Regions from separate parts of the Pseudoalteromonas sp. NZS71_1 genome, predicted to be linked through region 2. Evidence: predicted binding sites of a transcription regulator. Region 2 holds the regulator's gene; each other region holds the start of a gene.
What was found. The regulator FliA, encoded in region 2, starts transcription of late flagellar genes. The targets are predictions, from matches to a motif close to CTAAAGNTNNNNNNNNNNNNGCCGATA.

Region 1 (4,480 bases), on a different contig from region 2:
TTAGACTTTGTATTATTATTATGACTTCACTCAATACCACATTATGTTTTTGCAGCAGTGGGCACAATTATGCCGATTGCTGCGAGCCGCTTCACTTATCTGTTAAGCAAGCTGACTCTCCTGAACAACTTATGCGCTCACGATTCAGTGCTTATGTTATTAAAAATGCAGAATATGTTTATCAAACCTACGCAAAAGAAAAACAAGCTGAAAATCCGGTTAAAGAAATCAATGATTTTGCTAACAGCTGTCGATTTATAAATCTTGATGTAATTGGGTCAAGCCATGATGGCGATACCGGCACTGTAGAATTTAAAGCCCAATATTTTTATCAAAACTTATTTTGTGAGCTTCACGAAAAATCGCAGTTTATTAAAGAAAACACTCAATGGCGTTATTTAGATGGCACTATATATCCTGTTGAAGATATTAAAGTGGGCAGAAATGATGACTGCCCATGTGGTAGCAATAAAAAGTACAAAAAATGTCATAGCGTGTAATAAATAATCTTATTTAATATTTATCACCTACAAGGTGTTTTTAAGTGGCAAAGTGATTTATTAGCTAGCTAAACTTAAAAACACACTTGGTTACGACCTTGCATTTTGGACTCATACATTTTTTCATCTGCGATCTGCAAGGTGTTTTTGTTATTTACATACGGTTGTAGGGTTGCACCGCCAATACTAATAGTAACAAAGTCATATTCTGAATATCTGTGTAATATTCCTAAATCGACCACATTTTGTTTAATTTTATCAGCAACACAAATTGCACCTTCAGTGCTTGTATGCGGTAGAACAACTACAAACTCTTCGCCGCCGTAACGCGCAACAAAATCGGTTGGCCTTTGCAAACTATTAGTAATAGTTTGTGCAACAAGGTTTAAAACCGTATCGCCTTGCACATGACCATAAAGATCGTTGTATTGCTTAAAGTAGTCTATATCGATGAGTAATAGTGCATAGTCGACTTTTTCTCGTAAGGCGCTTCGTTCCATTTTAGAAAAATGCGCATCAAAATAACGACGATTGAATACCTTTGTTAAATCATCTAGAAATACTTTTTGATTGAGTAAGTCATGTTGAAGTTTCATCGTAATATGGGCGCGCACTCTTCTATATAAAGTTTCCGAGTTAGTTGGTTTCTTTATAAAATCTACAGCTCCGGCTTCCCAGCACTCTTCTTCTTGATTTTCAGATGAGGTTACAAAAATAACGGGGATATCTTGTGTTTCAGATATATTTTTTAATTTTAGACATGTTTCAATACCACTCATTCCTTCCATATTAATATCGAGTAGTATTATATCTGGCGGATTATGTTTACAAATTTCAATCGCATCCTCACCACAGCTCGTTGTTGTTACACTAAAATGCTCTGATAATATTTTTTTAATACAATTAAGCTTAATAGCTGATCGTCAACGACAAGTACCTTAGAGCTCTTTAAGCTTAATTTCAATTGGTGGTCAGAGTAATTTATAGGCATGGTACAACTGTTTTGTTTTTTTAATTAAACACACCCTATATCACTATATTTTGTTATGCAAATGTTAATAAATTAAAATTCTACTTATTAGTTACTAATAAAAATGATTTATGGTGAATCTTTAATGCATAAAAACAAAAAATGAGCCACTTGGGCTCATTTTAAAACTTCGAACACTTAATTAAATTAAGTGTTATTCGTCATCATCTAAATCTAACTGTTGACGTTGAGCAGGTCGAGCTAAAATCTCTACATAGAAAGAGGTCAAACCTTGCTTTTCAATTTCGCCAATTTGGTTACTTAATTCAGCAACATGCACAACTTGCGCATCTTCAGCTGTGTTACCAAACTTACAGTCAAATGCCCAATAGTCAGCATCTTCAGGTAGCGTTTTATTACGCTCTCTTTTCAAATATTTTTTCACTTCGTGCTTTGCAGCATCAACCATACGAGGGTATTTGATTTTCTCGTGATTTAGCGTGAATGTTTTCTTCATTACGTTCCTAATTACCTTGGTTTAATGATAATGGCATTTCATGTCATACCATTTGACGCCATTATAGCAATTGCATTTAATTTTTGGATGCTTTTTTTTCATTAAATCAATTATTAGCAAATATATAAAGCAGACCCGTTATAAAGCATATATTAACTGGTGATTATTACAATCATATATCACACCGCAATGAGCTGAAGTGGTTGATGTATTGCATCATTATTAAGGCTGTCGTAAAAAGCAGCTGCATCTATAGGGGGATTGGCTAGTTGGGTTTGTTCGCTTTTAATTCTTCTTCTGACGGCAAGCTCACAGTTATCTATTATATTAAGTGGAATATGCTTATCATCATTTCTAATCGCAAGTGGTTCAGGGCTTAAGCATTGTCTTAACTTAATACTTGTCATACCACAGCGCGCTCCTTCTTGAGATATTAATGATGCATTAAATTGTCCAACCAACATATTATATTCATCAGGAGCTAAAAGTTGCTTTGGACCTGCGCCAAATTGCTTTCTTAACGCCTCTTCTTCTATAACTAAATTATCTATTTCAGTTTTTGGTAAATGAAATTGACTAAAGTCGAGTGCGTCATGTGACAGCATCGCTAATAATAGTGCAAATTCGCCACGGCGATTTTCATGCACACTATTATTGAGTCTACTGTTTAACTGACTCTCTGTGATTAACAAATCATCTATTTGCATAGTCTTTAGCCGATTGTGGTAACTGATAGATATTTATCGGCTTTATTTCAATTTTCTTTAGCTTTTTTCTTTACTTAAATACGCAATTTGCTATTATCAGCGCCGTTGCATTGGAGGGGTTCCCGAGCGGCCAAAGGGATCAGACTGTAAATCTGACGGCTCAGCCTTCGCTGGTTCGAATCCAGCTCCCTCCACCACTTTTCTTACCGCTAAGTTAAGTGGGGCCAAATGCAATAAAATTAGTGTGGAGGGGTTCCCGAGCGGCCAAAGGGATCAGACTGTAAATCTGACGGCTCAGCCTTCGCTGGTTCGAATCCAGCTCCCTCCACCACTTCTCTACTATTCCTATATTCCTATATTCCTATATTCCTATATTCCTATATTTCTATATTCCTATATTCCTATATTCCTATATTCCTATATTCCTATATTCCTATATTCCTATATTCCTATATTCCTATATTCCTATATTCCTATATTCCTATATTCCTATATTCCTATATTCCTATATTCCTATATTCCTATATTCCTATATTCCTATATTCCTATATTCAGTAACATCAAAACACCCACTGTAAACTCATACCATTTTGTTTTAACCAATTAGATGATGTTTTGTAATCGGGGAAAAACGCCTCTACTCGCTGCCAAAAAGCTTTGCTATGATTTAAATACTTTAAGTGGGCAAGCTCATGAACAATCACATAATCTATAGCGTGGTAAGGAGCACCTATAAGATGTAAATTAAAAGTGAGTTCTCGCTTGCTATTACAACTCCCCCACTTTCGTTTATAAACACCTATTTTTAAATCATTTGGCAACTCTTCACCCATTTGAGTACAGAAATACGCTAAACGCATCTCTATGTATGCAATAAGCTGCTCTTTTAAATAAGTCTCTAATAGCTGTCGATACTTTTGATAAGTGTTTTTAACTCGAGGAGATATTGTAATAAGTAAGTGGTCATCATACGGGGTTACTTTGGAATCTTGGCCTGAGTCCAGTTTCAAATAAATAGTTTCTGAAAAAACACTGATTTTTTTAGATTCAAAGGGGTACTGCTTAGTGTCATCAATTGACGATTGTTTTTTTAATTGTTCTGCAACCCACTCTTGTTTGTCAAATAACCAAGTATCAATGTGTTTTTTTGCGACAAAATGTGGCGCATACACAGTTACCTTTTGACTATGCACTTTTATTGCGACTGTTTTGCGTCTAGTACTCTTTTTTAGTTGATATTCAAACACGACTTAAACTCTAAATATAGCATCCGTTTATATAATCCATATTACCATCAATTTTAAACTCTTAGGCATACAGTCGCACCTAACTCCTAATCCACTTTATTATAATAAGCTATAGATTGATCCGTCTGTTTTATTTGAATTGAAAGTTAAAATATTTTATTTACTTCAATAACAAAAAATAAATAAACTTGGTTAAAATTCGTCACTTTATAGCGCGATTAGAAATAACGGTTCATTTATTAGTAAATTAGATTAAACTTGTAAAATAAAGATTATATTTCGAGCCGTTATGCTATCAGCTTTCTTCATTACAGACCAAGATCCAAGCCTAATACTTAATGGGGTTTACGACCCTCTTCTAGTCTCAATGTCTGTATTAATAGCCATTTTTGCTGCTTTTTTTACTACTAAGCTCATTGATTTAGCAAAAGAGACTAAATTCCCTCGTTATCAACGTTTAGCAAATATAACCGCAGCAACTGTATTTTCTTCTGGTATTTGGAGTATGCACTTTATAGGTATGTTAGCTTTTTCGCTAT
Region 2 (4,480 bases):
GAGCAGTTAAACACGTTAATGCGTAACCAACGTGTGGATATTCGCAGCTACTTAGTACTAAGCGCGACGGCACAAATTAATGTATTACAAGAAACAGTACGTCACTTTAAAAAAGTACAGTTAAGTGGTTGTATTTTCACTAAGTTAGATGAATCATTAAGTTTGGGTGAGATTATTAGTATTGCGATTCAAAATCGCCTTCCAATAGGGTATCTTACTAACGGTCAACGAGTGCCAGAAGATATTCGTGTTGCAAATGCTGAGAAACTAGTGAAAAAGGCTGAGCAGTTATATTTAAAAAGAACAAAAGCACAACATTCAAGGCACCAAGCAGTGGCGCCAAGTACAGTAGGGATGTATGATTAACACAGTATTAGATCAAGCAAGCGGCCTGCGCAAAATGAGTCAAAACAATAACAACGGCGTAAAAGTTATCGCTGTAACCGGTGGTAAAGGTGGGGTAGGGAAAACAAATGTTTCTCTAAATACCGCTATTGCACTAGGGCAACAAGGTAATAGAGTATTAGTGCTGGATGCTGACTTAGGTTTAGCAAACTGTGATGTGATGCTTGGTTTACGTGTAGAGCGCAATTTATCACACGTTTTGTCAGGTGAATGTGAGCTTGACGAGATTTTAGTTGAAGGCCCTGCTGGTATTAAAATTGTACCCGCTACATCGGGCTCGCAAAGTATGGTTGAACTATCGCCATCTGAGCATGCCGGGCTAATTCGTGCATTTAGCGAATTGAATACCGAATTTGATATTTTAATTGTAGATACAGCCGCTGGTATTTCAGACATGGTGCTAAGCTTCTCACGAGCAGCACAAGATGTAATGGTTGTAGTGTGCGATGAACCAACATCAATAACCGATGCTTACGCACTTATTAAAGTATTAAGCCGCGAGCACGGTGTTTATAAGTTCAAAATTGTTGCCAATATGGTCCGCAGTATGCGTGAAGGCACTGAATTGTTTGCAAAACTATCTAAAGTTACCGATCGCTTTTTAGATGTTTCAATGGAGCTAGTAGCAACGGTTCCTTATGACGAAAATATGCGCAAAGCAACACGTCGCCAAAAGGTGATTGTTGAGCTCTTTCCAAGTTCGCCAGCCGCTCTCGCGTTTAAAGCGCTGGCGACAAAAGCAGTTAAATGGCCAATACCAAATCAACCATCTGGGCATTTAGAGTTTTTCATTGAGAAACTAGTAAACGGCTAATTATGACAACATTGGTGAATAGAGCTATGGGATATCAATCAACACAAAACTTAAATGTGATTGTTGAGAAACATGCATCACTTGTTAAAAAAGTGGCATGTCATCTAATTGCTCGATTACCACCTAGCGTTCAGCTTGATGATTTAATTCAATCAGGAATGATAGGTTTAATAGAAGCTTCAAAAAACTTTGATGCAACAAAAGGCGCAAGCTTTGAAACCTTTGCCGGTATTCGTATTCGCGGGGCTATGCTTGATGAAATGCGCCGTGGTGATTGGGCTCCTCGTTCAGTACACCGTAAAAGCCGACAAGTTGCAGAGGCAATTACTGGGCTCGAAAGCAGTCTGAATCGCGAACCAACAGATACAGAAGTTGCTGAAAAACTTGAAATTTCACTCAATGAGTACCATCATATTTTGAATGATGTTAATACCAGTAAAGTATTAGGCATAGAAGACCTTGGTGTAGATGAGGATGTTATTACTCCCGTAGGCCAAGATTTAGCGCTAGACAAACCTTTTAATAATGTTAAAAATGATCGGTTTAATGAGTCTTTGCTAAATGCAATAAAGTCATTACCAGAGCGTGATGCGATGGTACTTTCTTTATACTATAACGATGAAATGAATTTAAAAGAAATAGGACATATACTCGATGTAAGCGAATCGCGTGTAAGTCAGATACATGGTCAGGCGATGATTAAGCTTAAAGCTAAAATCAATGACTGGATAAACTAGTAGTAAGTAAACTAAGGTTAATACCTCACTGGGGGATGTTTTGGATAAAAACATGAAAATTCTTGTAGTTGATGATTTTTCAACGATGAGACGAATTATAAAAAACCTATTACGTGACTTAGGTTTCACTAATGTTCAAGAAGCTGATGACGGGTCTACAGCTTTGCCTATGTTACAAAATCAAGTGTTTGATTTTGTGGTTACAGATTGGAATATGCCGGGAATGCAAGGTATTGACCTTTTAAGAGCAATTCGTGCAGATGATAAGTTAAAACATATCCCTGTACTGATGGTAACGGCAGAAGCTAAAAAAGAACAAATAATAGCTGCAGCGCAAGCTGGCGTTAATGGTTATATTGTTAAGCCATTTACGGCTGGAACATTAAAAACTAAATTAGAAAAAGTATTTGAACGCTTAGGCTAATGATGGGGGAGAGGCTTATGTCAGCACCAGCTGCGCCTCAAATAACGTTAGAACAAGCTCGTCAACTCGTCATTTATTTAGAAAACGATGAGCAAGATAAAGCTAATCAGTTGATTTTAGAGACAGCTTCGCAAGAGCAGTCTAAATTATTTGCTGAAGTTGGGAAGTTGACTCGTCAACTGCACGAAGCACTTAAAAGCTTTGAGCTTGATACTCGCTTAACTAACATAACGACAGATGCGATTCCAGATGCTAAAAAGCGGCTTAATTATGTTATAGAAATGACAGAAAATGCGGCTAATAAAACAATGGATGCTGTTGAGGCTAGTTTACCTATAGCTCAGCAACTTGCAGATGAAATATCTCATATCAAACCGACATGGGATCGTTTAATGAGCCGGGAGATTGAGCTTGGTGAGTTTAAACAACTTTGCCATAGTATCGATAAGTTTATGAATAACTCTCATCATAAAACGGATGAGCTTCAAAGCTTAATGACAAATGTACTAATGGCTCAAGACTATCAAGACTTAACAGGTCAAGTTATTCGCCGTGTTATAGAACTTGTTAGAGAAGTAGAAGAAAGCTTACTTCATCTTTTAACAGCGTTTGCTGAACAAGATGACAGTGACAACACAGCGAATAAAGTAGAACAACAAAAAATAAAAGAACCAGTTGCCACACAAACTTTAGCAGGTCCTGAAGGCCCTATTATTGATAAAGAATCGCGTAATGATGTTGTGTCTGATCAAGATGAAGTCGATGATCTTTTATCAAGTTTGGGCTTCTAAGAGGAGAGTAACTGCATGTTTGAAGTCGATGAAGATATTTTACAAGACTTTCTTGTAGAGGCAGGAGAAATCCTAGAGCTTTTATCTGAACAGTTAGTTGAACTGGAAAATAATCCAGAAGATACCGAGTTACTAAATGCCATATTCAGAGGCTTTCACACTGTAAAAGGTGGTGCAGGCTTTTTAGCTATGACAGAACTTGTTGATGCTTGCCACGGCGCTGAAAACGTATTTGATTTACTACGTCAAGGCGTGCGAACGGTCAATTCAGAGTTAATGGATGTTATTTTACAAGCGCTCGACACCATTAATGAAATGTTCGCGACTATCCAAAATAGGGATAAGCCAGAACCAGCAGATCCTGAGTTACTTCAAACCCTCCACATTTTGGGCCTACCTCCAACAGAAGCCGAGCTTAACGGAGTCGCTTCAGAAACTGACGTTGAACAACCTCTTGATGAAGTAGTTGATACGCCAATAGCTGATGAGGAAGATCCATTTGCATTTGATGAAATGTTTAGCGGAACTCCTTCGGTTAGTGATGCTGAAATAAACGAAATCACTGAAGATGAATTTGAAAACTTACTTGATGAACTACACGGTAAAGGACAAGGTCCTGCAGTTGAAAAGCCAGTAGCAAGTAGTAGTGATTTTAATGGTGATATTACTGATGATGAATTTGACAGCTTATTAGACGAGTTACATGGAGTTGGCAGTTTTGGTGAGGTTGCGAGTAAAGCACCTGAGCAAAGTAGTGCAGTTAAAGCACCTGTAGAACCAGCTAAACCAGCGTCAAATACTGCTAATTCATCAGATGATGAAATTAGTGATGATGAGTTTGAAGCGCTTCTTGATGAACTTCATGGTAAAGGCACTGCACCTAAATCAATAGAAAGCACTCCTGCTGTGAAACAGCCCAATATTCCAGCTAAACCAGCTGCAAAAGCGAGTGTGCCTGTAAAAAAACCAGAACCTGTAAAAGCACCCGTTTCTAAACCGGTAGAAAAACCGGTTGCTAAAGCAGCGCCAGCAACGCCTAAAAAATCAGCGCCACCAGCAGCAGAGACGACAGTTCGCGTAGATACAAAACGACTTGACCAAATTATGAATATGGTTGGTGAGTTAGTACTTGTGCGAAATCGTTTGGTTAGTTTAGCGACCAACTCAGACAGTGAAGCAATGGGTAAAGCAATCTCTAACTTAGATGTAGTGACTGCTGATATTCAAGGCGCGGTTATGCAAACACGAATGCAACCAATTAAAAAGGTATTTGGTCGTTTCCCTCGCGTAGTACGCGATTTAGCACGCA
Region 3 (4,480 bases), on a different contig from region 2:
TTAAAAAATTACTTGAAGTAAACGGTATTGATAGCGCAACGTTTGATCAAGAAATTGCAAGCATGCCAGTTATTTCGGCTGAGCAAGCAATGCAAAACAAACAAAATAAATATTCAAAATTAGGCGCACTTACAGGTGTACCTACTTTTATTGTTAACGATAAATATAAAATAAACCTCAACACCATCAAAAATCAAAAAGAACTTGATGAGTTAGTAGCGTTTTTATTAGCACTATAAATTTCGGAGCATAATAATGATTAAATTAGTTAAAGCAGGTTTGCTTGCAGTACTACTTCCTATGGCGGCAACAAGCTTTGCAGCAACGTATGAAGAAGGCGTGCATTACGACGTTGTTTCTGAGCGCGCAACTAAAAAGCCAGAAATTAAAGAGTTTTTCTCATTTTACTGCCCTGCATGTAATAACATGGAAGCACTAATTGGTGAGTTTAAGCCTAAGCTTGATAAAAACGTTAAATTTAAAAAGAGCCATGTTGATTTTGTAGGTGTACGCGACCCAGAAAACCAACAGATGATGAGCCAAGCACTCGCTACTGCAGAAGTGCTTCCGCAAAAAGATAAAATTGTCTCTGCAATCTTTAATCATATTCATACAAAGCGCGCTAGTTTTAATGAGCTTGCAGATGTAAAAGATATATTTGTAGCGCAGGGCGTTGATGGCGATAAGTTTGATAAGCTGTTTAAAAGCTTCTCGGTACGTACGCTGAGCTCTAAAATGAAACGCGATCAAGACTACTTTAAAGAAAAAGGCGCACTACGTGGCGTACCTACATTTATTGTAAATGGTAAGTATAAATTAAACCTAGGTCGTGAGTCGGGTATTACTGAACCAGAAGATATTAGCAAACTGATTAATTACTTAGCTAACAAGTAAGTTTAGCTAAAACTAAAAAAGCTCCTTAAGGAGCTTTTTTGCTTTATAAGGATATAGCGATGGAAAAAATATTAGTATCGAGTTGTTTGCTAGGGCAGCCTGTTCGCTACGATGGTAGAGGACACGCAATTTTGCATCCACAGCTTAATTTGTGGCAAAAACAAAATAGATTAATTGTGTTTTGTCCTGAGGTCGCTGGTGGGCTTCCTACTCCTAGAGCTCCTGCTGAAATAATACAGGGGAGTGTAGTTACTAATTTAGGAGAAGATGTAACAGAACAGTTTCAAACTGGAGCTAATATAGCGCTAGAACTCTGTAAAAAGAATCAAGTTCGTTTTGCTCTACTTAAAGAATCGAGCCCTTCTTGCGGACGAAATACAATATATGATGGAAAGCATCGCGGAGTAAAAATCGAAGGGCTAGGTTTAACTACAGCATTATTAATAAAAAATGGTATTCAAGTATTTAGCGAAGAGCAAATACCAGCACTTATAAAAGTACTGGCACTTTAATTTTGGCTGGTTATTTGCGCTGCAAGAAAACACCCGACTCAATGTGATGTGTATATGGGAACTGATCAAATATAGCAAAGCGCTTAACGTTGTGCGTACGTGTTAGGTGATCAAGGTCACGCTCAAGGGTTTCAGGATTACACGATATATAAATTATGCTTTCGTAGTTAGCCACTAAGTCACACGTTAATTCATCCATGCCCGCGCGCGGAGGATCAACTAATATGGTTTGGCAGTCATAGCTTTTAAGGTCAATACCGTCTAAACGAGAGAAAGTACGCTCGCCATTCATTGCTTGAGTAAACTCTTCACTCGACATACGAATAATATCTAAGTTCTCTACGTTATTTTTAGCAATATTGTATTGAGCAGAATGAACAGATGATTTTGATATTTCTGTTGCTAATACTTTATTAAAACAGCCCGCTAACGCAATTGAAAAGTTACCGTTACCGCAATACAGTTCTAATAAATCATTTTTAAGTGGTTTACATAAATCTTGCGCCCACTCCAGCATATTAATATTTACTTTTGCATTAGGCTGAGTAAAGCTATTTTCTACTTGTTGATAAATAAGCTCTTGACCATTAACTGTTAAACGCTCAGTTACAAAGTCATCACCCAGCACTTCTTTTTGTTTGCGAGCTCGGCCTATAAAGTCAATTTTGTATTTACTGCTTAGTTTTTCTTTAAGCGCTTTAATTTCACTTAACCATTCATCATCAAGTGGTTTGTGATAAAGCAAGCTTACTAAAATTTCACCGCTTAGCGTGGATAGGTAATCGATTTGAAATAACTTACGACGTAATATTTCACAAGGCTTAAGATGCTCAATCATCACCTGCATTATTTCACCAACTAGAGGCGCTGCTGGATCAAATGTATCAACACGGATTTTTTCTTTTGTTTGTTGATCAAACATAATGTGAAACAGATCGTCACCGTCGTGCCATACTCTAAATTCAGCACGTTGGCGGTAGTTAGTTGGCTCTGAGCTAAATACTTCTAGTTGCTCCACACCAAAACGTTGGAACTGTGCACTAATACGCTGCTCTTTTTCACTTAACTGCGTTTGGTACTGTGTGGTATCTATTTTAATAACTGCCATTAACGCTACTACCTTATCTAAGATCTGTTTATCGGCGCTATTGTAGGGAGCGCTGCGTATTTGTCTAGTTTTGGCTAGCATTTATGCTGTTTTATTGAACATTGTACTTTAGTTTTTATTGTTATAGCCGATAATAAACTACGCACGCTTAGGAGACGAATCATGAAAATAGGTAATTATGGCTTTACGCCAAACAACAACATCAATAAATTCAATAATAAAGCTGATATACAGCAACCTACAATTACGTCTCCTCAAGATAGCTATCAACAACGAGGCCGAGAGTTGGCCGCAAAGGTGCTTGGCGATAAAATGGCTGAGCAGCTTGGATTGCCTATCGCAGAAAAAAAAGCAGATAAACCACTATTTGATTTTGATGAAATAGTAAAAAACGTACTCGATTTTGTGAGTAGTGCTGTTAATAAAGCAAAAGCTAATGGCGCTGATGACGAAAAGCTCAAAGATATGTTAGGCGACGCGCGCAAAGGAGTCCAAATAGGGATTGACGACGCTGTTGATGAACTCAAAGGTACAGGTGTATTTAATGATGACATGGAAGAGGGGATTAATAAGTCCAAAGAGGGAATTTACAATGGGCTCGATAAGTTTGAAGAGTCGTTATTTAACCCACAACCTGCCAGCGTAAATATAAGCCAGGCTCAATATGTCAGTATGACGAGTAATGCAGAGTATAAATTTACCACCGCAGAGGGTGACGAGGTAAGTATTAGCTTTGCAGATGCATTTGAATCTCAATCGGCAAGTGGCTATCAGCAAAACAGTAATAGCGAGTCGTTTGCAAGCTCATCATCGCAATCTCGACAGGTATCATTTTCGATGTCGGTTAATGGTGACTTAAATGAGCAAGAGCAAGAAGCTATTAATGCAATGATGGAAGACTTACAAGATTTAAGTAAAACCTTTTTTGGTGGTGATTTAGATGAAGCATTTGAACAAGCGCAAGAGCTGAGTTTAGACAGCGATCAGCTGGTGGCTTTTTCTATGGATTTACGCCAAACAAAAACAATAGCAACAGTTAAAAGCTATGAAGAATATAAACCAGCACCAGAAAAACAAGTAGCGGAGGGTTTAGCTCCTTTTAATGATGACCTTAAAAATGCTTTTGAAAAAGCGGGTGAGCTTGGATTACAAAATCAGCTAGCTGGCATTCTCCAATGGTTAAATCAAGATCAGGAACAAATAGATAAGTTAGTAGATTACACAAAGTCTATGTTCGAAAACCTTAATCAGTTAAATTCGGCAGCCGACGAGCTTGCTGATTTAGAAACCACGCAAAGTTAAACTACTTTCTTTTATAAATACCTCATGGCAAACTGCCGTTCTTAAAGTAAAGTGGGAACGGTAGTTTGTCAGCGCATATAATGGTCTTTGATTCAGGTATTGGTGGAACTACTGTACTTGAGCATATAAAGCAAAGTATCCCCAATGCTCAGTACAGTTATTTTATGGATAATGCATTACTACCTTATGGTGCTCAATCCCAAAAAACAATCATTAACCGATTATGCTCACTTATTCATTTCATCAAAGCTAATACGCTTAATGTTGATTTAATTGTAATAGCGTGTAATACCGCTTCTACATCTGCACTTAGTGCTGTTCGCCAAATGACAGATATTCCTATAGTAGGTGTTGTGCCAGCAATAAAGCCTGCGGCAGAGTTAACACGTTCAAATCATATTGGCTTATTAGCCACACCGGCAACGGTCGCCAGTTCATACACTAAAACATTAATTACTGAGCATGCACGTAATGTAACCGTTAATCTATATAGCAGTGTGGAGTTAGTAACTTTAGCTGAGCAATACTTTTTTACAGAGTCTTTGGATACAAACAAGTTGCATCAAGTGCTTGATGACCTACATATAGATAAAACTATAGATGTACTTGTATTAGGATGTACGCACTTTCCAATATTAGCAGAGCCTATTAGTCAGTATTTTGA

Region 1: a site for FliA is predicted at 2,729-2,755, ahead of I6F43_RS15585 (VC2046/SO_2500 family protein). Genes of this name have one in related genera too.
Region 3: a site for FliA is predicted at 2,621-2,647, ahead of I6F43_RS19345 (DUF5610 domain-containing protein). Genes of this name have one in related genera too.

The regions. Positions count from the first base shown of each region.
Region 1 is NZ_JADYXM010000012.1:18,151-22,630, forward strand. It holds gene I6F43_RS15570 (YchJ family protein) at 21-500, shown strand; gene I6F43_RS20280 (GGDEF domain-containing response regulator) at 575-1,414, opposite strand; gene I6F43_RS15580 (DUF6172 family protein) at 1,685-1,987, opposite strand; gene I6F43_RS15585 (VC2046/SO_2500 family protein) at 2,167-2,694, opposite strand; tRNA gene I6F43_RS15590 (tRNA-Tyr) at 2,807-2,891, shown strand; tRNA gene I6F43_RS15595 (tRNA-Tyr) at 2,941-3,025, shown strand; gene I6F43_RS15600 (M48 family metallopeptidase) at 3,255-3,941, opposite strand; gene I6F43_RS15605 (MHYT domain-containing protein) at 4,231-4,480, shown strand, end outside.
Region 2 is NZ_JADYXM010000002.1:71,433-75,912, reverse strand. It holds gene flhF (flagellar biosynthesis protein FlhF) at 1-366, shown strand, start outside; gene I6F43_RS03300 (MinD/ParA family ATP-binding protein) at 359-1,219, shown strand; gene I6F43_RS03295 (RNA polymerase sigma factor FliA) at 1,246-1,956, shown strand; gene cheY (chemotaxis response regulator CheY) at 1,997-2,380, shown strand; gene I6F43_RS03285 (protein phosphatase CheZ) at 2,398-3,171, shown strand; gene I6F43_RS03280 (chemotaxis protein CheA) at 3,187-4,480, shown strand, end outside.
Region 3 is NZ_JADYXM010000022.1:1,333-5,812, reverse strand. It holds gene I6F43_RS19365 (thiol:disulfide interchange protein DsbA/DsbL) at 1-239, shown strand, start outside; gene I6F43_RS19360 (thiol:disulfide interchange protein DsbA/DsbL) at 256-894, shown strand; gene I6F43_RS19355 (DUF523 domain-containing protein) at 954-1,406, shown strand; gene trmA (tRNA (uridine(54)-C5)-methyltransferase TrmA) at 1,417-2,514, opposite strand; gene I6F43_RS19345 (DUF5610 domain-containing protein) at 2,677-3,816, shown strand; gene murI (glutamate racemase) at 3,882-4,480, shown strand, end outside.